2 regions of the Mycobacterium sp. NPDC048908 genome follow, and region 2 is predicted to be linked to the other one. Evidence: predicted binding sites of a transcription regulator. Region 2 holds the regulator's gene; the other holds the start of a gene.
What was found. The regulator HspR, encoded in region 2, represses chaperone genes until heat shock. The targets are predictions, from matches to a motif close to ANNTGAGTNNNNNNNACTCANNT.
Positions count from the first base shown of each region.

Region 1 (10,830 bases), on a different contig from region 2:
AATTGCTTTGTGGCAAGTAATGAAAGGTGGGTTGGTTGCCGTTATGAAGTTATTGGAGAGGTTTCGGACCAAGTGGTCCCGCCGACTGGCGGTGAGCGCCGTTGCGGCGGCGATCCTGCCCGGGCTGATCGGCTTCGTCGGGGGTTCAGCGACTGCCAATGCGTTCTCCCGACCGGGTCTGCCGGTCGAGTACCTTGACGTGTTCTCGGCTGCGATGAACCGCAACATCCGGGTGCAGTTCCAGGGCGGCGGCCCGCACGCGGTGTATCTGCTCGACGGCCTGCGTGCCCAGGACGATTACAACGGCTGGGACATCAACACGCCGGCGTTCGAGTGGTATTACCAGTCGGGCTTGTCGGTCGTGATGCCGGTGGGCGGCCAGTCGAGTTTCTACACCGACTGGTATCAGCCGTCGCGGGGCAACGGCCAGGACTACACCTACAAGTGGGAAACGTTCCTGACCCAGGAACTGCCCGCCTATCTCGAGGCCAACAAGGGCGTGTCGCAGAACGGCAACGCGGTGGTCGGCATCTCGATGGCAGGCAGCACGGCGCTGACGTACTCGATCTACTACCCGCAGAAGTTCATCTACGCCGCATCGCTTTCCGGCTTCCTCAACCCGTCCGAGGGCTGGTGGCCGATGCTGATCGGGCTGGCGATGAACGACGCTGGCGGCTACAACGCCGAGAGCATGTGGGGCCCGTCGTCGGACCCGGCGTGGAAGCGCAACGACCCGATGGTCAACATGGCGCAGTTGGTGGCCAACAACACCAGGATCTGGATTTACTGCGGCACCGGCACCCCATCGGATCTCGACGTCGGTGACGACGGCGGCAATCTGATGGCCGCGCAGTTCCTCGAGGGATTCACGTTGCGCACCAACCAAACCTTCCGCGACAACTACGTCGCGGCCGGTGGCACCAACGGCGTGTTCAACTTCCCGGCGACGGGAACGCACAGTTGGGGCTACTGGGGTCAGCAGCTGCAACAGATGAAGCCGGACATCCAGCGCGTGCTCGGAGCGCAAGCGTCCGCCTGAGTGCCACCCACAACCAGGGAGCCTGCCGTCACCCCCGAACGGCAGGCTCCCTGCTGTGTGAGCTAGTTCTGAACCGTTGGCCTGATCACGATTTCGCCGATCTCGACGTCATGCGGTTGCTCGATGGCGAATGCGACGGTTCGTGCGACGGCCTCGGGTTCGAGACCGAAGTCCGCCATGTTGCTGAGGTCGGTGCGCACGTAGCCAGGCGAGATCGACGTCGTCCGCACCGCACCGTCGGTCGACTCTTGGCGCAACGCTTCCATCACCGTGCGCACCGCGTTCTTGGTCGCCGCATAGACGCCCATCGTGGGAACGATCCGCAGGCCCGCCGTCGACACCGTCGTGACGAAGTGGCCGCGGCCCTGCCGCTGGAAAACCGGCATCGCAGCGGCGATCCCGTGCAGTACCCCCCGCACGTTGACGTCGATCATCGCCGTCCATTCGTCGACGTCCCCGTCGGCAAGTGGACCGAGATGAGCGACACCCGCGTTGCTCACCAGCACATCGAGGCGCCCGAAGCGATCGACGGCGGTGTGCACGAGTCGGTCGAGATCCGCTCGAACGCCGACGTCCACGGCGACGGTGGCGACGCTGCCGCCCGCCGCGGTGATCTCCGCCGCGATCCGGTCCAAGCGTGCGGTGCGGCGCGCTCCGAGCACCACTGCGGCACCGCGGCCGGCGAGCAGGCGTGCGGTGGCTTCCCCGATACCGCTGCTCGCACCGGTGATGGCGATGACGTAGTTGGTGATGGTGTTGGTCATGCGAGCTACGACGGTGCCGCCGTCGACCCTATTCCAGGGCTCACAGTCGGGTGCGCAAGGCGATGTCCTCTTCGAACTCGGCGACCATCTCGGCAGTCAACGTCGGGCGAGTGTCGGCGATGGCGGTGAGGTAGTCGTCGGTACAGGCGGCCTCGCCGCGACGGAACTCGACCTCGCGCTCGAACACCGACTGTGCGCCCTTGCGGGCGGCGAACTCGATGTCCGCCGGTGTGAACATTCCGCTCGCCTCGACCAGCTTGTCCACCTCGACGACATCAGCGTTGACGTTGAGATAGCGCCGCCAGATCGCGCCGCGCGCCACCTCGTCGGGTGGCCTGACCGGAATGATGTAGTCGAATCGCCCGTGTCGCAGAAACGCCGAATCCAGCGAGCGCACCGAATTCGTCGCGCAGATCAACAACCGCTCGTCGCGTCGGCGAAACGCCGGAATGAGCTTGAGCAGCTCATTGGTGACGCCGTGCGCGGGGTCGGAGGGGATTCCCGACCGGCAACCCGCGATCTCCTCCACCTCGTCGATGAACACGACTGCCGCATCGAGGTCCATCAGGTTGACAAATGCTTCGCGCAGCGCGGTGGTCATCGCGACGTCGGGGGCCGCGAGACGCGACGGGAACAGTTCGACGAACGGCCAGCCGAGCCTGCCCGCTACGGCCTTGGCGAAGCTCGTCTTGCCGGTTCCGGGCGGCCCGAACAACACCACCGCCTTTGGCGGCGAAACTCCGTACTGCTCAGCCAGATTGGGTTCGGCAAGCGGCATCACGATACGCCGTTCGATGACCCGCTTCTCGGCCGCCATGCCCGCCAGCGACTGCCACAGGCCATGCGGCATCACTTGCCCGCCGAGCGCCGCCAGCAGCCCCGCATCGGACGGCCCGACGTGGTCGAGCTTCTCGAAGTAGCGCAAGTCGGGTCGTTCGGTGTAGCCCGAGTTGCGTAAGGCTGCGGTCCCGGTGGCGTCGGCGGGCAGCAATGCACTGATGCGTCGAGCGCCGAGGGTGCGTAACCGAACCTCGAGATCGCCGAGCAGGGCACTGCCGATGCCGCGATTACGCCACCGGTTGCTCAGCGCGACCATCGAAATCCACGCCCGTTCGCCGTGCTGCTGCGCCGCCGCCATGCCGACCAAATCCTCACCCACCACGGCGACGACGGCGGGCTGCCCAGCCTTGGCGGCGGCGATCACCTCGGAGACACCGAAGACCGGATGCGGTTCGTCGGGGCTACGACTCTGGTCCCAGACGGAAATCGCCTTGTCGAGGTCGTCGTCGTGAAATTCGCGCAGCCGCCACGCAGACATGCAGGTCAGGGTCACCGCCGACAGCACAGCCGGGCATCGCCCGGATGGGTGGTTGGAGCGGGGAACAAATCCTCACACCACAGGGTTGAGTCGATCTGACTGAACTTTGGAGGATTCATGGCTGAAGCCAATGTGACAACGCGTGTTGTGCCCATCCTTTTCACCAGTGACTCGATCGTGCTGCCCGGCATGGTCGTGCCCATCGAATTGGACGACGTGGCGCGCGCAGCAGTCGACGCCGCACGGGCCAGCGAGTCCGGCGAGCTTCTCATCGCACCCCGGCTGGAGGACCGTTACCCGTCTTACGGCGTGCTGGCCTCGATCGTGCAGGTCGGTCGCCTGGCAGGCGGCAGTGGAACAGCTGCGGTCGTGCGCGGTAACGGCCGCGCGCAGATCGGCGCCGGCGTCAACGGGCCGGGGCCCGCGCTGTGGGTCGAGGTGACCGAGGTCACCGAACCGGCTGCCACCGACGAAACGCGTGCCCTTGCCGCGGAATACAAGAAGCTGCTGCTTGCCTACCTGCAGCGACGTGAGGCGTGGCAGATCATCGACTTCGTCAACCAGTTGACCGACCCGTCGGCGCTGGCCGACACGGCCGGTTACGCGTCGTACCTGACCCAGGTGCAGAAGCGGCAGTTGTTGGAGACGCCCGACGTGGCCGAGCGACTGCGCGCGCTGATCGAGTGGAACACCGACCACCTGGCCGAGGTGGAGGTCAACGACAAGATCGCCGAGGACGTCCGCGAGGGCATGGAGAAGACGCAGAAGGAGTTCCTGCTGCGTCAGCAGTTGGCGGCGATCCGCAAGGAACTCGGCGAGGGCGAGCCGGACGGGTCCGACGACTACCGGGCCCGCATCGAGGCCGCCGACCTCCCCGAGAAGGTGCGCGAGGCGGCGCTGCGCGAGGTCGGCAAGCTGGAGCGGTCCAGTGAGCAGAGCCCCGAGGGCGGCTGGATCCGCACCTGGCTGGACACCGTGTTGGACTTGCCGTGGAACACACGCACCGAGGACTCCACCGACCTCAGGGCCGCCCGCGAGGTTCTCGACGCGGACCATCACGGTCTGGAGGACGTCAAGGACCGCATCGTCGAGTACCTGGCGGTGCGGGCACGGCGGGCCCAGCGCGGCATGGCGGTCGTCGGCGGCCGCGGCTCCGGCGCGGTGATGGTGCTGGCCGGTCCTCCCGGTGTCGGCAAGACGTCGCTGGGTGAAAGCGTGGCACGGGCGTTGGGCCGCAAGTTCGTTCGCGTTGCGTTGGGCGGCGTGCGCGACGAGGCCGAGATCCGCGGCCACCGCAGGACCTACGTCGGCGCCCTGCCCGGCCGTATCGTGCGCGCGATCGGCGAGGCCGAGTCGATGAACCCTGTCGTGCTGCTCGACGAGATCGACAAGGTGGGCTCCGACTACCGCGGCGACCCGTCGGCGGCGCTGCTCGAGGTGCTGGACCCTGCGCAGAACCACACGTTCCGCGACCACTATCTCGAACTGGATCTCGACCTGTCCGACGTCGTGTTCCTAGCCACCGCCAACGTGATCGAGAACATCCCGTCTGCGCTGCTGGACCGCATGGAGCTGATCCAGATCGACGGCTACACCGAAGACGACAAGGTCGCGATCGCGCGCGACTTCCTGCTGCCCCGGCAGCGGGAGCGCGCGGCGCTGACCATGGATGAAGTCGAGGTCACAGATTCAGCGCTGCGCAAGATCGCGGCCGACTACACCCGCGAACCTGGTGTCCGGCAGTTCGAAAGGCTGCTGGCCAAAGCGATGCGCAAGGTCACCACGAAGCTGGCATCACGAGGATCGACGAGCCTCATCATTGATGAGCCGGATCTCGTTGAGTACCTTGGTCGTCCGCGGTTCATGCCGGAATCGGAGGAACGCACGGCGGTGCCGGGTGTGGCGACGGGTCTCGCGGTCACCGGTCTCGGCGGCGATGTGCTCTACATCGAGGCAGGGTCGACCGACGGTGAGCCTGGTCTGCAGTTGACCGGTCAACTGGGTGACGTGATGAAGGAGTCGGCGCAGATCGCGTTGTCGTATGTCCGCTCACACGCCGAGCAACTCGGCGTCGACCCCAAGGCGCTGGACCGCCGCATCCACGTGCACGTGCCCGCGGGCGCGGTGCCGAAGGACGGTCCATCGGCGGGTGTGACGATGGTGACCGCGCTGGTGTCGATGGCCACCGGCAGGCAGGTCCGTTCGGACGTCGGCATGACCGGCGAAGTGACGCTGAACGGCCGCGTGCTGCCCATCGGTGGGGTCAAGCAGAAGCTGCTTGCCGCCCAACGGGCAGGCCTGTCAACGGTTTTCATCCCGCAGCGCAACGAGCCCGACCTGGACGATGTGCCTGCTGATGTGCTCGACGCACTGGAGGTCAAGCCGATGACCGACGTCGCGGAGATCGTCGCGCAGGCGCTCGAGCCCGCGGCCGAGGCCGCTACCGCCGCGGCCTGACCCGTGGTCGGAAAGCCGTTGCGCAAGCTCGGGTTCCTGACCATCGGCCGATTCGACGAAGCCGACCCGGGCCCCGGGCACGAGCAGACGCTGTCGATGATCGAGCGCGCCGAGGCGCTCGGCTTCGACAGCGTCTGGCTGCGTTGCAGGCACCTGCAGCCGGGAATCTCCTCCCCCGTCGCGATCATGGCCGCCGCCAGCCAGCGCACCAACCGGATCGAGTTGGGCACGGCGGTGATCCCACTCGCCCTCGAGAATCCGCTGCGCTTGGCCGAAGACCTCGCGACGGTCGACATCCTGTCCGGCGGCCGGGTCAACCCTGGCGTGTCCGTCGGCACACCGATGCTCTACGAGCATTACAAAACCAAGCTCTACCCGGAAACCCATGCGCTGGAGAACTTTTCGAAGGACCGCGTGTCGCGGCTGCTGGAGTGTCTGCGCGGCGATCCGGTGAGCGATTTCGAGGGCAAGGTCGGCATCGAGGACTTCACCAGGCGGGTGCAGCCACATTCGCCGGGTTTGGCGTCGCGGGCGTGGTACGGCGGCGGCCTGTCGTCGGCGATCTGGGCAGGCCAGCAGGGCATCAACTACATGACCAGTTCCGTGGTGAGCATCGAAGGCACCGAATCGCGGGATTTCGCCACCATTCAGGCCGAGCACATCGACGCGTTCCTGGCGCATCACCCGCAGGGCCGGGTGTCACAAGGGCTGGTGGTGATTCCGACCGATTCGGCGTCTCGCGGGCAGATCGAGAAGTACCGCGCCTACGCTTCGGCCCGCCTCGAGCGCACCAAGCCGCCGCAGGGTCCTCGCGGCATGTTGTTCTCTCCCGACTACGTCGGCACCTCCGACGAACTGGCTGAGATGTTGTCCGGCCACGCCGGCTTCCAGCGGGCCGACGAGGTCGCGTTCGCGCTGCCGTTCACCTTCGACGAGCAGGACTACGCCCAGATCGTCACGGACATGGCCGAAAAGCTCGGGCCGAAGTTGGGCTGGACGCCGAAATCGGGTACCTCACAGCCGTGAGATTCGTGCTTGACGTGAACCTGCCCGACGATGCGGATGCCCGCGCTGAGCTGGGAAGGATTCTGAGGTACTGGGGTGGGGCCATGGACGACTTCGATGCACTGGAACCAGGTGACAAACAAGACATCTACGACTCGGCGTACAACAGGGTCGGGTCATGGACGGTCCGCGCCGACGCCGAGTGAATGTCGGCGCCGGGCGCTAACGTCCCTCCCATGGCCTTCGACGAGGACCTGGCCGACCGTATCCGCGAACTGATCGCGACCGAGCGCGGTGTCGACGAAAAGCGGATGTTCGGTGGGCTGGCTTTTCTCATCAACGGCAACATGTCGGTGTGCGCCAGCGGCCGTGGCGGTCTGATGGTGCGTGTGCCACCGGAGGAGACCGAGAAGCTGCTGGGCCGCGAACACGTCGAACCCATGGTGATGGCGGGACGCGAAACCCGCGGCTGGGTTCGGGCGTCCACCGACGGTGTGACGACCAAACGCCAACTGCGGTCCTGGGTGACGCGCGGTGTCGACTACGCCAAGAGTTTGCCGCCGAAATAGCGCGGGTACGCCAGCCGAGGTGGACACCAAGCAGGTGGTTCGCAATCTTCTGAAGCATGCGGGCACCACGTACGCTGACGAGGCCGGTATCCGGCTGAAGGACCAACCCATGCCACTGTTCCAGCTGTTGACGCTGGCCATGTTGGCGAGCAAGCCGATCGACGCGACCATCGCGGTGCGGGCCGCGCGCGAATTGTTCCGGGCGGGGCTGCGCACTCCGCAAACGGTGCTCGCCGCCGACCGGGCAGACATGATCAACGCCTTCGGCCGCGCACACTACGTCCGCTACGACGAGAGTTCGGCGACCCGGCTGGCCGACATCGCGGCGGCCGTGCGCGACGACTACGGCGGCGATCTGCGGAACCTCGCCACCGGTGATGTCTCGGGCACGGCCCGTCTGCTCAAGCGGTTCAAGGGAATTGGGGACACCGGCGCGGACATTTTCTTGCGGGAGGCGCAGGACGTGTGGCCGTGGGCCAGGCCGTACTTCGACAAGCGGGCCGTGGCCGCCGCCCGTCAACTCGGGCTGCCAAGCGATCCCGACGAGCTCGGTGCGCTCGCGAGAGGTGCCAACGCGGCGTTGTCGGCCGCGTTAGTCCGCGTCTCATTGGACGACCAGCTGCGCACCGCGGTGCAGCCCCAACCATGATTCGCGTCGGCACGTCTGGGTGGTCCTACGACCACTGGGCCGATGTGTTGTACCGGCCTGGGTTGCCGGTGGCCAAGCGGCTGGCCCGCTACGTCGAGGAGTTCGACACCGTCGAGCTCAACGCCAGCTTCTACCGGTGGCCGAAGGACGCCACGTTCGCCGGGTGGCGTGAGCGGTTGCCTGCAGGCTTCACGATGTCGGTCAAGGCGCACCGCGGGCTGACGCACTACCGGCGGCTGGGCAGCCCTGAGCCGTGGATCGAGCGGTTCGAGCGGTGTTGGACCGCACTCGGCGACCGGCGCGAGGCGTTGTTGGTTCAGCTGCATCCGGGGATGGAACGCGACGACGCGCGGCTTGACCAGTTTCTGCGCCTGATGCCCGACTGGATTCCCGTCGCGATGGAACTGCGCAATCCGACGTGGGACGATCCCGCGGTCTACGAGATCCTGCAACGGCACGGCGCCGCGTATGTGGTGATGAGCGGGGCGGGGCTGCGGTGCATCCCCATCGCCACGAGCGACCTCGTGTACGTCAGGCTGCACGGACCGCCACAGGATTCCCTGTACGCGGGCGCCTACCCGGAAACGGAACTGCGGCAGTGGGCCGACCAGATCGCCGAATGGCACGCACAGGGCAGGCGGGTACTCGTCTACTTCAACAACGACCTCGGCGGCCATGCGATTCGCAATGCCAGGACCCTCAAGGAGATGTTGGCGGCGAGTAGGCTCATCTGACATGACAACGTCGTCCACATTCGCCATCGTCGGCGGCGGCCTCGCGGGTGCCAAGGCTGCAGAAGCATTGCGCGACAAAGATTTCGACGGCCATATCGTGATGTTTGCCGCCGAGGATCACCTGCCCTACGAGCGTCCGCCGCTTTCGAAGGAATACCTGGCAGGCAAAAAACAGGTCGCCGACTTCACCGCGAACCCGTCGGCCTGGTATCGCGACCACCACGTCGAGCTGCAACTCGGCACGGAGGTCTCGGCGATCGACCCGTCAGCCCATACCGTTTCCCTGCCCGACGGCAGCACCGTGCGCTACGACAAGCTGCTCCTCGCCACCGGCTCTCAATCCCGGCGGCCGCCGATTCCCGGTGCCGACGCCGCCGGCGTCCACTACCTGCGCACCCTCGACGATGCCGACGCGCTGAATTCCGCACTGGTCGAAGGCTCTTCGCTGGCGATCATCGGCGGCGGGTGGATCGGACTCGAAATCGCCGCGGGCGCCCGCGAACGCGGAGTCAACGTCACCGTCGTCGAGATGGCCGAGCTTCCGCTGATGGCCGCCCTCGGCCGCGAACTCGGCGAGGTGTTCGCCGCACTGCATCGCGAACACGGCGTCGACCTGCGGCTCGGCACCTCGGTCAAGGAGATCGCCACCGCAAGCGGCAAAGCGACCGGGCTCAGGCTCGGTGACGGCGCCACCGTCGACGCGGACGCCGTCCTGGTCGCCGTCGGGGCCGCCCCCAGCATCGCACTCGCCGAGCAGGCCGGGCTGGCCACCGGCGACGGCGGGGTGCTGGTGGATTCGTCGCTGCGCACCAGCGACCCCGACATCTTCGCCGTCGGCGACATCGCCGCTGCCGAGCACCCGCTGTACGGCACCCGGATCCGCACGGAACACTGGGCCAACGCGCTCAAACAGCCCGCCGTCGCCGTGTCCGGGATGCTCGGCAAACACGCCGAGTACGACGAACTGCCGTATTTCTTCACCGACCAGTACGACCTCGGCATGGAGTACGTCGGCCACGCGCCCCACTATGAGAAGGTCGTGTTCCGCGGCGACGTCACGAAGCGTGAATTCACCGCGTACTGGCTGGACGGCGAGAATCGCGTGCTGGCCGGGATGAACGTCAACATCTGGGAAGGACTCGACGACATCAAGACGCAGATCCGGTCCCGTGAACCATGGGGAGACGCTTGATCCGCCACCGTCTGACCACGCTGTGCGCGATCGCCGTGCTCGCCGCCGGGTGCTCGGGCGCGACCGTGGTCAACACCTCGGACACCCCTAGCCAGCCCACCGCCGCGCCCAGCGCGGCGCCGTCACCTGCGCCGAGCAACGCGCACCTCGTCAACGCCTTCGACTACGTCGGACACGATGGCGACACCACCGGGTACTACTTCACCACGCCGAGCGGCAAGTGGAAGTGCGCGATACTGACCCACACCAAAGCGGGCTGCCAGGCCGCGAGCAGTTGGCAGTCGGGGCTCGGCGTCGACGGCGAACCGGATTCGACCAACGCCATCGTCGTCGCGAAGGAGGGCGACCCCCAGTTCGTCGAACTGGACCAACCGCAGTTCGCGCTCCCGTCGGAGTCGGCCAAGGTGTTGCAGTTCAACAAGATTCTGGCGGCCGCCGGATTCCGCTGCAACGTCCAGGAATCCGGGGTGTCGTGCCTGAGCGAGTCGAGCGGCAAGGGGTTCACGTTCTCTTCTGACGGATACGTGCCGCAATACACCGACGTGCCGACGGGCGCGCCGTGAACCCAGACGGCGCTAGAGCAGGCTGGCGGTGCCGTCGGCGTTGACCGAAACCTTGGCGCCCGCGATGTCGTCGCGGATGGTCGCCTCGGCCTCGGTGGCGTCGGGAATCACCGCGAGCGCGCGTGCGTCGTCGGGGGTGCGGACGGCAAGGAAGGCTTTCTCCGCGGTGCCGGTGCGGTTGAACGGCGTGGTCCACGTCTCCACCGTGCCGACACCCGTCCACTCCACCAACCCATGCCGGGTCGGCTCCCGATCGACCTCGGACTGCGTGTCTTCCCAACGGAATTCGTGACTCGGCGGTTGGGTGCCGTACACACCGAAGCTGTGCTTGGTCAGGTAACCGCCGTTGGCTGTGACGAACCCGCGCTGGCCGGGGTTGGCGATCAGGCGCTCGGCCATGGTGGCGATCGCGTGGGTGACGTAGTTGTTCCACGGCCCACCGGCGAACGTCAGCCCACCGGTCACCGTGAGCGGCCTGGCCGGATCACCGAGCGGCAGCCCCAGTTCGTTCGCCGCCACCTGCACGGCGGACGGAAAGCA
Region 1 is NZ_JBICUE010000025.1:13,354-24,183, forward strand. Features, by position in the region: gene ACGFK1_RS31765 (esterase family protein) at 44-1,039, shown strand; gene ACGFK1_RS31770 (SDR family oxidoreductase) at 1,102-1,803, opposite strand; gene ACGFK1_RS31775 (ATP-binding protein) at 1,844-3,121, opposite strand; gene lon (endopeptidase La) at 3,239-5,578, shown strand; gene ACGFK1_RS31785 (LLM class flavin-dependent oxidoreductase) at 5,582-6,604, shown strand; gene ACGFK1_RS31790 (hypothetical protein) at 6,601-6,789, shown strand; gene ACGFK1_RS31795 (TfoX/Sxy family protein) at 6,820-7,152, shown strand; gene ACGFK1_RS31800 (endonuclease) at 7,172-7,801, shown strand; gene ACGFK1_RS31805 (DUF72 domain-containing protein) at 7,798-8,535, shown strand; gene ACGFK1_RS31810 (NAD(P)/FAD-dependent oxidoreductase) at 8,537-9,727, shown strand; gene ACGFK1_RS31815 (hypothetical protein) at 9,727-10,290, shown strand; gene ACGFK1_RS31820 (acetyl-CoA acetyltransferase) at 10,303-10,830, opposite strand, start outside.
Region 1: the regulator HspR is predicted to act here: its motif matches at 3,205-3,227, upstream of lon (endopeptidase La).

Region 2 (10,830 bases):
CGGGATGGGCGCCACGCAGAAGGCGTTGGCGCGTGGAGTTCCCGTGTGTGTCGTGCCCTTTGGCCGCGACCAGTTCGAGGTGGCCCGACGTGTCGAGGTGGCCCGGTGCGGCACCCGTCTGGCCGCGAAGAAGATGTCGGCGAACAGCCTGCGCGCGAAGGTACGCGAGGCGATGGGCATGGCCGACGGAGCCAGAAGGGTGGCCGACGGGTTCGCCGCCACCGGCGGCGTAGCGCACGGTGCGGACCTCTTCGAGAAGCGCGTGCTCAGCCGCGACGGTGCCTGAGCACTGAGCAGATGCTCGCGAGCGGGACATACCGGCGGCATACCCGGGACATCCCAGAACATAGTGGCATTCAGCCTGCGTCACAGCGCGAGAAGGTGTTCACTGTTATGACCGTCATTCGGTCTATCGAGGTGAGTCTCATGGCACGCGTTGACTTGTTTGCAAAGATTCCTTTGATCGGCATGTCCCTGGTGTTCCTGGCGATGTTCATCGTCGCGGTCACCGCCTATCTGCACGCCGGGTGGTACTCCATAATCGGTTACGCAATCGCGGCCGCCGTCGCCGTGTGCGGTTTCGTGATGACGTTCCGTGACGTCAGCGATACGCCGGGTCCTCCGGAGGAATGGGATGCCAGAGGGACCCCCATCGATCCCGCGTCGCCCGGTAACTGACGAGAGCGAAGGGGTTCCAATGACCACCGCACCCAAGCAGTCGGTGTATGACAACTCCGCCTTGACGGCGGAAGACGAGGGCTACCACAAGGGGCTCAAACCCCGCCAGCTGCAGATGATCGCGATCGGCGGCGCGATAGGCACCGGGCTGTTCCTCGGTGCAGGCGGCCGACTGCACAACGCCGGACCCGGCCTGTTCCTGAGCTACGCGTTCTGCGGTGTGTTCGTCTTCCTGATCCTGCGGGCGCTCGGCGAACTCGTGCTGCACCGGCCGTCATCGGGGTCCTTCGTGTCGTATGCGCGCGAGTTCCTCGGCGAGAAGGCGGCGTTCGTCGCCGGCTGGATGTACTGGTTGAACTGGGCGTTCACCTCCATCGTCGATTCGACGGCGATCGCAACGTATGTGCACTACTGGAAAGCGATGGAAGCCGTTCCGCAGTGGCTGATCGCGCTGATCGCGCTGGCGGCCGTGGTGAGTCTGAACCTGATCTCGGTGACTTTGTTCGGGGAGCTCGAGTTCTGGGCCGCATTGATCAAAGTCGTTGCCCTGCTGACATTCCTGGTGGCCGGCACCATCTTCCTGGCCGGGCGCTACCACATTCAAGGGCAGTCAACGGGTTTCAGCGTGATCGCCAACAACGGCGGGATCTTCCCGACCGGTCTGTTTCCGTTGGTGATCGTCATGTCGGGCGTCGTGTTTGCCTATGCCGCAGTCGAACTGGTCGGAACGGCGGCTGGCGAGACCGCTCACCCGCACAAGATCATGCCGCGTGCCATCAACTCGGTGATCGCCCGTATCGCGGTGTTCTACGTCGGCTCGCTGTTCCTGCTGGCGCTGCTTCTCCCGTACAGCACCTACAAGGCCGACGAGAGCCCGTTCGTCACGTTCTTCTCCAAGATCGGCGTCGAGGGTGCGGGCACGGTGATGAACATCGTGGTGCTGACCGCGGCATTCTCCAGCCTCAACGCAGGGCTGTACTCCACCGGGCGGATCCTGCGGTCGATGGCAATGAACGGCAGCGCACCGAAGTTCACGTCGGTGATGTCGAGTCGCGGTGTGCCGTACGGCGGAATCTTCCTCACCGCCGTCGTCGGATTGTTCGGCGTCATCCTCAACCTGCTGGTGCCCGGCGAGGCGTTCGAGATCGTGCTCAACATCGCGGCTCTCGGCATCATCGCGTCCTGGGGCACCATCGTCATCTGCCAGATCCAGCTCTACCGGTGGTCGAAACGCGGCATCCTCGAGCGGCCGTCGTTCCGGTTGTGGGGTTCGCCCTACACCGGCTACGCCACATTGGCATTCCTGTTCGGCGTCGTCGTGCTGATGGCACTCGACCCACCGATCGGCACGTGGACGGTCGCCACGCTGGTGATCATCATTCCCGCACTCGTCATCGGCTGGTATGTGGTCCGTGGGCGGGTGCTGGAGATTGCGCGGGAACGCGAGGGGTTCACCGGTCAGTTCCCTGTCGTCGCGAACCGTCCCGTGCCCCCGGATAAAGACAAGTGAGTCAGGCGGCCCCGCTGCCGCCTACCCCGTTGTGACTGTTGGCCGGGCTGCTGCCCGTTCCGGTGCCACCGAGGCCACCCTGTCCGTCGCCGGCCCCGATGCCGCCGTGCCCGGCATCACCGCCGTTGCCACGGTTGCCGGTGCCCGCCGGCGCTGAGGCGTTGCCACCCGTGCCGCCCGCGCCACCCGCCTGACCGAGGGCGTGGCTGTCGCCGCCGTTGCCGCCGTTGCCGCCGGTCGCCGTGGCAGTGCCACCGACGCGTCCGCCACCGGCGTCGCCGCCATCGCCGCCGCGGCCGGCATGATGCCGCCGTCACCGTGACCGCGCGGCGTCACCGACATCACTGTGGGCCGGAACAGGTGGGCCGTGTCCGAGTCCGCGACCCGAACATGAAAGCCGTTGCGCAACAACGGGTGTGGAATATCCGGGGTGAGGCTGCCCAGCGCTGCCGATGCGGTGAAGAGCTGAGCGTGCAGGGCCACCGGCACATCGTGATTGTTTGGCGCCGCAGCTGTGCCGACGGCGGCCCCCGCCGACGCCAGTGCGACCAGTGCGAGCGGGCGGCCCTGCGGCGCGGATTCTCCAGCCGGTGAGTCGGTCGGCGCGCTCGTGGCGGCCGCGGCGAGAAGGCCGGTCGCGATCGCAGCGGACATCCTGGTCAGCGTCATCATTGACTTCCTTCCCGCGTGAACTCCCTCGGGTCACGGCGACGCGATCAGCGCGGTTCACAGCGGTATCAAAGGTGATCCACATCACATTCGGACGATCGATGACGGATTTCGTCGCGAACAGGCGTTAGAGCTGCGGATTGCGTGTTCTGCCGTCTCCCCAGCGGTTGGCGGTCGGCATCGGGAACAAACGCTGCAGCGCTCCCGTTGACCACGACGACAGTTGAGCGCAACTGACTCAAGTCTGGGTTGACACGAAGGGGTCGACAGGTGAAGGCTTGAGTGCGGTGCACTCAGTCTGAATGAGTGCAGCGCACTCGCGACCCCTAGCAGGACTATTCAGGAGGCAACACCATGGCTCGTGCGGTCGGAATCGACCTCGGGACCACCAACTCCGTCGTCGCCGTACTCGAAGGCGGCGACCCGGTTGTGATCGCCAACTCGGAGGGCTCTCGGACCACACCGTCGGTTGTGGCGTTCGCGCGCAACGGCGAGGTGCTGGTGGGACAGCCCGCCAAGAACCAGGCGGTGACCAACGTCGACCGCACCATCCGGTCGGTCAAGCGTGAAATGGGCACCGACTGGTCGATCGAGATCGACGGCAAGAAGTACACCGCGCAGGAGATCAGCGCCCGCGTCTTGATGAAGCTCAAGCGCGACGCCGAAAGCTACCTGGGCGAGGACATCACCGACGCCGTGATCACCGTGCCCGCATACTTCAACGACGCCCAGCGCCAGGCCACCAAGGAGGCCGGCCAGATCGCCGGGCTCAACGTGCTGCGCATCGTCAACGAGCCGACCGCGGCCGCGCTGGCCTACGGGCTTGACAAGGGCGAGAAGGAACAGACCATCCTGGTCTTCGACCTCGGTGGCGGCACGTTCGACGTCTCGCTGCTGGAGATCGGCGAGGGTGTGGTAGAGGTCCGCGCCACCTCCGGTGACAACCACCTTGGCGGCGACGACTGGGACCAACGCATCGTCGACTGGCTCGTGGAGAAGTTCAAGGGCACCAGCGGCATTGACCTGACCAAGGACAAGATGGCCATGCAGCGGCTACGTGAGGCCGCTGAGAAGGCCAAGATCGAGCTGTCCAGCTCGCAGAGCACCTCGATCAACCTGCCCTACATCACCGTCGACGCGGACAAGAACCCGCTGTTCCTCGACGAACAGTTGACCCGCGCAGAATTCCAGCGCATCACACAGGATCTGCTGGACCGCACCCGCAAGCCGTTCCAGTCGGTGATCGCCGACACCGGCATCTCGGTGTCCGACATCGACCATGTCGTGCTGGTCGGTGGGTCGACCCGCATGCCCGCGGTGACCGATCTGGTCAAGGAGCTGACCGGCGGCAAGGAGCCCAACAAGGGCGTCAACCCTGACGAGGTTGTCGCGGTGGGCGCCGCGCTGCAGGCCGGTGTGCTCAAGGGTGAGGTGAAAGACGTTCTGCTGCTTGACGTCACGCCGCTGTCGCTCGGCATCGAGACCAAGGGCGGCGTGATGACGAAGCTGATCGAGCGCAACACCACGATCCCGACCAAGCGGAGCGAGACCTTCACCACGGCCGACGACAACCAGCCGTCGGTGCAGATCCAGGTCTATCAGGGTGAGCGGGAGATCGCCGCGCACAACAAGCTGCTCGGCAGCTTCGAGCTGACCGGTATCCCGCCGGCGCCGCGCGGTGTGCCGCAGATCGAGGTCACCTTCGACATCGACGCCAACGGCATCGTGCATGTCACCGCCAAGGACAAGGGCACCGGCAAGGAGAACACGATCCGCATCCAGGAGGGCTCCGGCCTTTCCAAAGAGGAGATCGACCGGATGATCAAGGATGCCGAGGCGCACGCCGAGGAGGACCGCAAGCGTCGCGAGGAGGCCGACGTCCGCAACCAGGCCGAGTCGCTGGTCTACCAGACGGAGAAGTTCGTCGCCGACCAGCGCGGAGCCGAGGGTGGATCCAAGGTCCCCGAGGACACGCTGACCAAGGTCGATGCGGCCATCGCCGAAGCGAAGACGGCACTCGAAGGCACCGACATCGGGGCGATCAAGTCCGCGATGGAGAAGCTGGGCGTCGAGTCGCAGGCGCTGGGCCAGGCCATCTACGAGGCCACCCAGGCCGGGCAGGCGGCAGGCGGCGCAGCCGACGGCGGCGCGGCAGGTTCTTCGCAGGACGATGTCGTGGACGCCGAGGTTGTCGACGATGACCGGGAGAACAAGTGAGCCAAAACGATTCGCACGAGCCGGTGACCGTCACCGACAAACGGCGTATCGATCCCGAGACTGGCGAAGTTCGTGAACCCACGACCGGGCCGGCCCCCACTGGGCCGGCACCGGAGGGATCGGCGTCGGAGGAAGTCACCGAGCTGAAGTCCACACTGCAGCGTGTGAAGGCGGAGTACGACAACTACCGCAAGCGCTCTCTGCGCGACCAGCAGCTGGCCGCCGAGCGGACCAAGGCCGCGGTTGTCACCCAACTGCTTCCGGTGCTCGACGACCTCGACCGCGCCCGCAGTCACGGTGACCTGGAGGCAGGCCCACTGAAGTCGGTCGCCGACAAGTTGGCGACCGCGCTTGAGGGGCTTGGCCTTTCGGGCTTCGGCGATGAAGGGGACCCGTTCGACCCTGCGCTGCACGAAGCCGTGCAGCACGAGGGGGAGGGCACGCATCCCATCGTCGGAACCGTGATGCGACGCGGCTACAAGGTCGGCGAACAAGTGGTGCGCCACGCCCTCGTCGGCGTGGTCGACACCGTGCCGGAAGCCCAGGACGCTGCGGACACGCCCGATAACGGCGACGAGTCGGCCGGTGAAGCCGCACAATCAGACAACACCTAGAAAAGGTAAGGAGGTGACGCGCTATGGCTCAACGCGAATGGGTCGAGAAAGACTTCTACAAGGAGCTCGGCGTCTCCTCTGACGCCAACGCCGACGAGATCAAGCGGGCCTACCGAAAGTTGGCCCGCGATCTACACCCCGACACCAACTCCGACCCGAGCGCCGCCGAGAGATTCAAGGCGGTGTCCGAGGCGCACAGCGTGCTGTCGGACCCGGCTAAGCGCAAGGAATACGACGAAACTCGACGGCTGTTCGCAGGTGGCGGATTCGGCCGGGGCCGCTTCAGTGGTGGCGGCAACTTCGGCGGGTTCGGTGGCGATGGCGTCGAGTTCAACCTGAACGACTTGTTCGATGCCGCTGGGCAGACCGGCGGCGCAAATATCGGCGACCTGTTCGGTGGACTGTTCGGCCGTGGCGCGCAGCCACGGCCGAGCAGGCCGCGCCGGGGCAACGACCTCGAGACCGAGACCGAGCTGTCGTTCATGGAGGCCACCAAGGGCGTGGCGATGCCGCTTCGGCTCACCAGTCCGGCGCCGTGCACGAATTGCCATGGCAGCGGGGCGCGTCCGGGCACCAGTCCGAAGGTGTGCCCGAACTGCAACGGGTCCGGGGTCGTGAGCCGCAACCAGGGTGCGTTCGGGTTCTCCGAACCGTGTACCGAATGCCGCGGCAGTGGGTCGATCATCGAGCATCCGTGTGACGAATGTAAGGGCACCGGTGTGACCACCAGGACCCGGACCATCAACGTGCGGATCCCGCCGGGCGTCGAGGACGGGCAGCGGATCCGGTTGGCCGGACAGGGCGAGGCGGGTCTGCGCGGTGCGCCGTCAGGCGATCTGTACGTGACCGTACACGTCAGACCGGACAAGGTGTTCGGCCGCGACGGCGATGACCTCACCGTCACCGTACCGGTCGCTTTCCACGAATTGGCATTGGGGACAACGCTTTCCGTGCCGACGCTGGAAGGCAAGGTGGGTGTGCGGGTGCCCAAGGGCACGTCAGACGGCCGCATCCTTCGGGTACGCGGACGCGGAGTCCCGAAGCGCTCCGGCGGCCACGGTGACCTCCTGGTGACCGTCAAGGTCGCGGTGCCCCCGAACCTGGAGGGGGAAGCGGCCGAAGCGCTGGAGACCTACGCGAAAGCGGAGCGGGCCAGTGGTTTTGACCCGCGAGCCGGATGGGCGGGTGCGTGATGGCCAACAAGGAGGACGCACGCACCTTCCTCATCTCGGTGGCCGCCGAGCTGGCAGGCATGCACGCCCAGACGCTGCGCACCTACGACCGGCTCGGTCTGGTCAGTCCGCAGCGCAGCTCTGGCGGCGGTCGCCGCTATTCGCAGCGTGATGTCGATCTACTGCGTGAGGTTCAGCGGCTGTCGCAGGACGAGGGCGTCAACCTGGCAGGCATCAAACGCATCATCGAGCTCACCAATCAGGTGGAGGCACTTCAAGCCCGCGTACGTGAAATGGCACACGAGTTGGAAGAATTGCGCGGGCGGCAACGACGTGAGGTCGCCGTCGTGCCAAAGAGCACGGCCGTGGTCGTCTGGCAGCCGCGCAACAAGCGCTAGGTCACGGTGATCGAGAACCGGGCGGTCTCGGGCTTACCGGGGACCGCATAACGGTACGTACCGCGGCGCAGTGAATCCGTGGGTGCGGCCATCGGCTCGATCGCCACGATGTCGTCGTTCTTCGGCGCGAACAGCTGAGCTGCCGGGTAGCCCGTCTCGAATTTCACCTCGACGCGGCGGTCGCCGCCGGACAGTATGAACACCGCACCCTCGGGCACGTTGTCGAAGCCGTCGTCATATGTCACGGATTTCAGCGGCTCGGTGGCGCCGTTCCAGTCGTCGTGCCCTCCGGTGGGGATGCCCCAGTTGTCCACCGGCAGATGGCGCATCGACGGCGTGGTCAGCCGCCACTCTTCACGCGGCACGCCGGGAATCGTGAAATACGGGTGATACCCGAAGCACAACGGCACCGACGCCGACGTGGTCGGCATCACGGTGGTCTCGATGGTGAGCGTGCGATCGTCAAGCGTCACATGCTGCGTGAGCAGGTGGGGGAAGGGAAAAGACGCGAGCAACCTCGGCTTGCCGCCGAAGTCCAGGACTGCCGTCAGCGTGTTGTCCGTGCGGGCGGTGACCAGCCAGCCGGGGTAGGCCGCGAGCACGCCGTGGATCGGCACGCCGTGCTCGTCGGTGCGTACCCCTCCAGTCCCCGGCGTCAGGGTGACCACGGCGCCGTTAATCTCATATCTGTTGGCGCTCAACCGGTTTGCCCATGGGTACAGGATCGGTATCCCCATCGTCTTGCCCGCGGTCACGTAGGCGTCGAGGCCGCGACGCTGGCCGAGGAATTCATCGCCGCCGTCGGCGAGCGAGGTGCCCACCATGCCTGCGACGGGGACGAAGGTGGCGGTCACTGAAGAAGACGGGTCCTTCAGCGTGACGGTCTCGAACTCCGACATGTCTGACGATCCTGCCACGCTCAGCCGGCAAGCGGATCGTGTTGTATCCGCTCCGCGGGTGCCCCCTTGGCGATCAGCGCCGCCTTGGTGGCCTCGACCATGTTCGGCCCGCCGCAGATCAGGATTTGACGATCACCCCAACCGCCGTAGCGCGTCACGACGTCGGGAAGCAGGCCGGTCTGCCGCACGTGCAGCCCGCGCGGCGGTTCGACGTCGGGATAGTCGGCGGCCCACGGCGGATCGGTGCTGAACTCCGACACCGGCGTCACCGACAGCCACGGGTTGGTCGACGCGATCTGCCACAGCGTGCGAAGGTCGTAGAGCTCACTGGGGTAGCGGGCGCCGAAGAACAAGTGCACGCGCGGGTTCTCGCCGTACCGGGTGAGGTCCATGATCAGCGTGCGCAGCGGCGCGAGACCCGTACTGCCCGCGACCATCAGCACATCGCCGGCGCTGCGGTCGACGTGCATGCCGCCGTGCGGATTCGACAGCCGCCAGCGGTCACCGGGTTTCGTCTCGCCGATGATCGCGGGGCTGACCATGCCGCCGATGACCGAGCGGATGTGGAACTCGATGGCTCCGCCGCGGTCGGCGGGTATCGCGGGACTCAGAAACCGCCACCGACGCGGCCACTGCGGCACCTGCACCGTCACGTACTGGCCCGGGTGGTAGTACAGCGGCTGATCCAACTGCAACCGGACCACCGAGACGTCGCGGGTGACTCTCAGGTGCTCGATCACCGTGCCGTCGCGAAACGGCGGCCCCTTCTCGGCGTCGGCGGCACCGCGCATCACCCCGACGATCAACGCGACGGCGTCGTGGGTGGCCGCGGCCAGCCGGTCGTCCCAGCTCTCGATGAGATGACTCCGCAGCGTCGTCAGCAGTGCATCGTGCATGGTGTCGTAATGTCGTTGCAACACACCGTATTTGCGATGATCGCGGCCCAGCTGGGCCAGAAACGCGATCGGTTCCTCGGCGCGCCGGGCGATCATCTCGGAGAACAACCAGGTGATCACTTCGGCGAACGCGGTCCGCTGCGCCGCCATGTCCGGTGGGAACAGATCTCGCGCGGAAGTGTCGATGGCGAACCACCGGGTGTAGAACCGCCGGATCAGCGCGTCCGACCCCAACGCGGGATCGACCGCGTCGCGCAGCGTGCGCAGTGCATCACGGTCGTCCAGGCCCACGTCGCCCGAGTTTAGGCGGGCACTGCTCGGCGCCGGCGAACCGCGGCGAACACGATGAGCGCGACACCGGCAACGGTCCAGCAGATCAACACCGCGATCGCGGTCGTCGCGCCTGCACCGTCGAAGAAGGCCGTCGACCGCAGCAACGTTGCGGTGGCACCCTGCGGCATCCACTGGCCAAGGGCACCCCACCCGGCAGGTAGCAGTTCGGGCGCGCTGGCCAATCCGGACAGCGGATTGCCCAGCAGCATGGCCAGAGTCCGCCGATCGCCAGACCCACCCGGCCGAAAAGCGAGCCCAACCCCAGCATCGCCAAACCGGCGGCCAGCAGGCCCAACGTCAGTCCGGCCGCCACCGGCCAGATGTTGCCCTCAATGGAGCCAAGCAGGTACCGCAGCAACGCCGCGATGCCGACGCCCGCGCCCGCGGCGAACACCACAGCGGTGACCAGGCGGGTCCAGATCTCGCGCCGTATCACCAGCACCAGTGCGATGGCAGGCAGCAGTCCGGCCAACGTGATCGGCAGCGCCGAGGCGGCAAAGCCCGCGCCGCGAGGATCTCGAGCGGTCGGCGGGGCGAGGTCTTCGATGCGCAACGGCATGTGCGATTGCTGTGCGATGCCGGTGCCGATCTGGGTGAGCATCTGCGCGACCATGGGACTGCCACCGGTGGCGATCAGCAGACTGCGGTCGCCAGGCCCAAATGACATGCCGCCGTAGACATCTCGGTTGCGGATCGCATTGCGCAGCGCCGCCTCGCCGGGATAGTACGTGATGACGAACGCACCAGGTGCGTGCTGCTCGAGCATGTCGGCGACTTGCCCGCTGGCGGCAGTGGGCCCCGCAGCCCCGATGGGGATGCCGTGCGGTTTGGACCGCGCGGCGGGCAGCGCGAACGCGATCGCGAGGACCGCCAATGCGAGAAAGAGCGCGATGACGACCCCGGCGGCGCGGATGGCCGCGGGTGGTTCATGGACGGGTGACGCGTGTAGGGCGTGCCGTACGGGCGTGCCCAGCGAAGTCCCGGTCATGGCGAGTCCTTTTCATCCGACGTTGAATTAACCGTTGGGGCCAGCGTAACGCCGCAGCATCAACATTTCAACAGGCATTGAAATGTTAGTGTCGAAACGTGCCGCCAGCTGCCAAGACGACGAAGCGCCGGGGCCGCCGCCAGGGTGGGCCGGTGTCGCGCGATGCGGTACTGGCGGCGGCCAAGCAGCGGTTCGCGGCCGAGGGGTATGAGAAGACAACGCTGCGCGCGATCGCGTCAGACGCGCATGTCGACCCCTCGATGGTGCTCTATCTGTTCGGTTCGAAAGAGGAGTTGTTCCGCGAATCGCTGCGGCTGATCCTTGATCCCGACGTCTTGGTGGCCGCGCTCACCGGCGGACCGGGTGACGACCCGGACATCGGCACCAGGATGGTGCGCACGTACCTGCGCATCTGGGAGGCGCCCGACACCGCAGCGAGTATGCGGGCGATGCTTC
Region 2 is NZ_JBICUE010000008.1:81,729-92,558, forward strand. Features, by position in the region: gene ACGFK1_RS20875 (glycosyltransferase) at 1-286, shown strand, start outside; gene ACGFK1_RS20880 (hypothetical protein) at 427-678, shown strand; gene ACGFK1_RS20885 (amino acid permease) at 698-2,188, shown strand; gene ACGFK1_RS20890 (hypothetical protein) at 2,210-2,857, opposite strand; gene dnaK (molecular chaperone DnaK) at 3,212-5,074, shown strand; gene grpE (nucleotide exchange factor GrpE) at 5,071-5,688, shown strand; gene dnaJ (molecular chaperone DnaJ) at 5,712-6,881, shown strand; gene ACGFK1_RS20910 (heat shock protein transcriptional repressor HspR) at 6,881-7,258, shown strand; gene ACGFK1_RS20915 (aldose 1-epimerase) at 7,255-8,157, opposite strand; gene ACGFK1_RS20920 (FAD-binding oxidoreductase) at 8,178-9,344, opposite strand; partial or broken gene ACGFK1_RS20925 (ABC transporter permease) at 9,356-10,374, opposite strand; gene ACGFK1_RS20930 (TetR family transcriptional regulator) at 10,473-10,830, shown strand, end outside.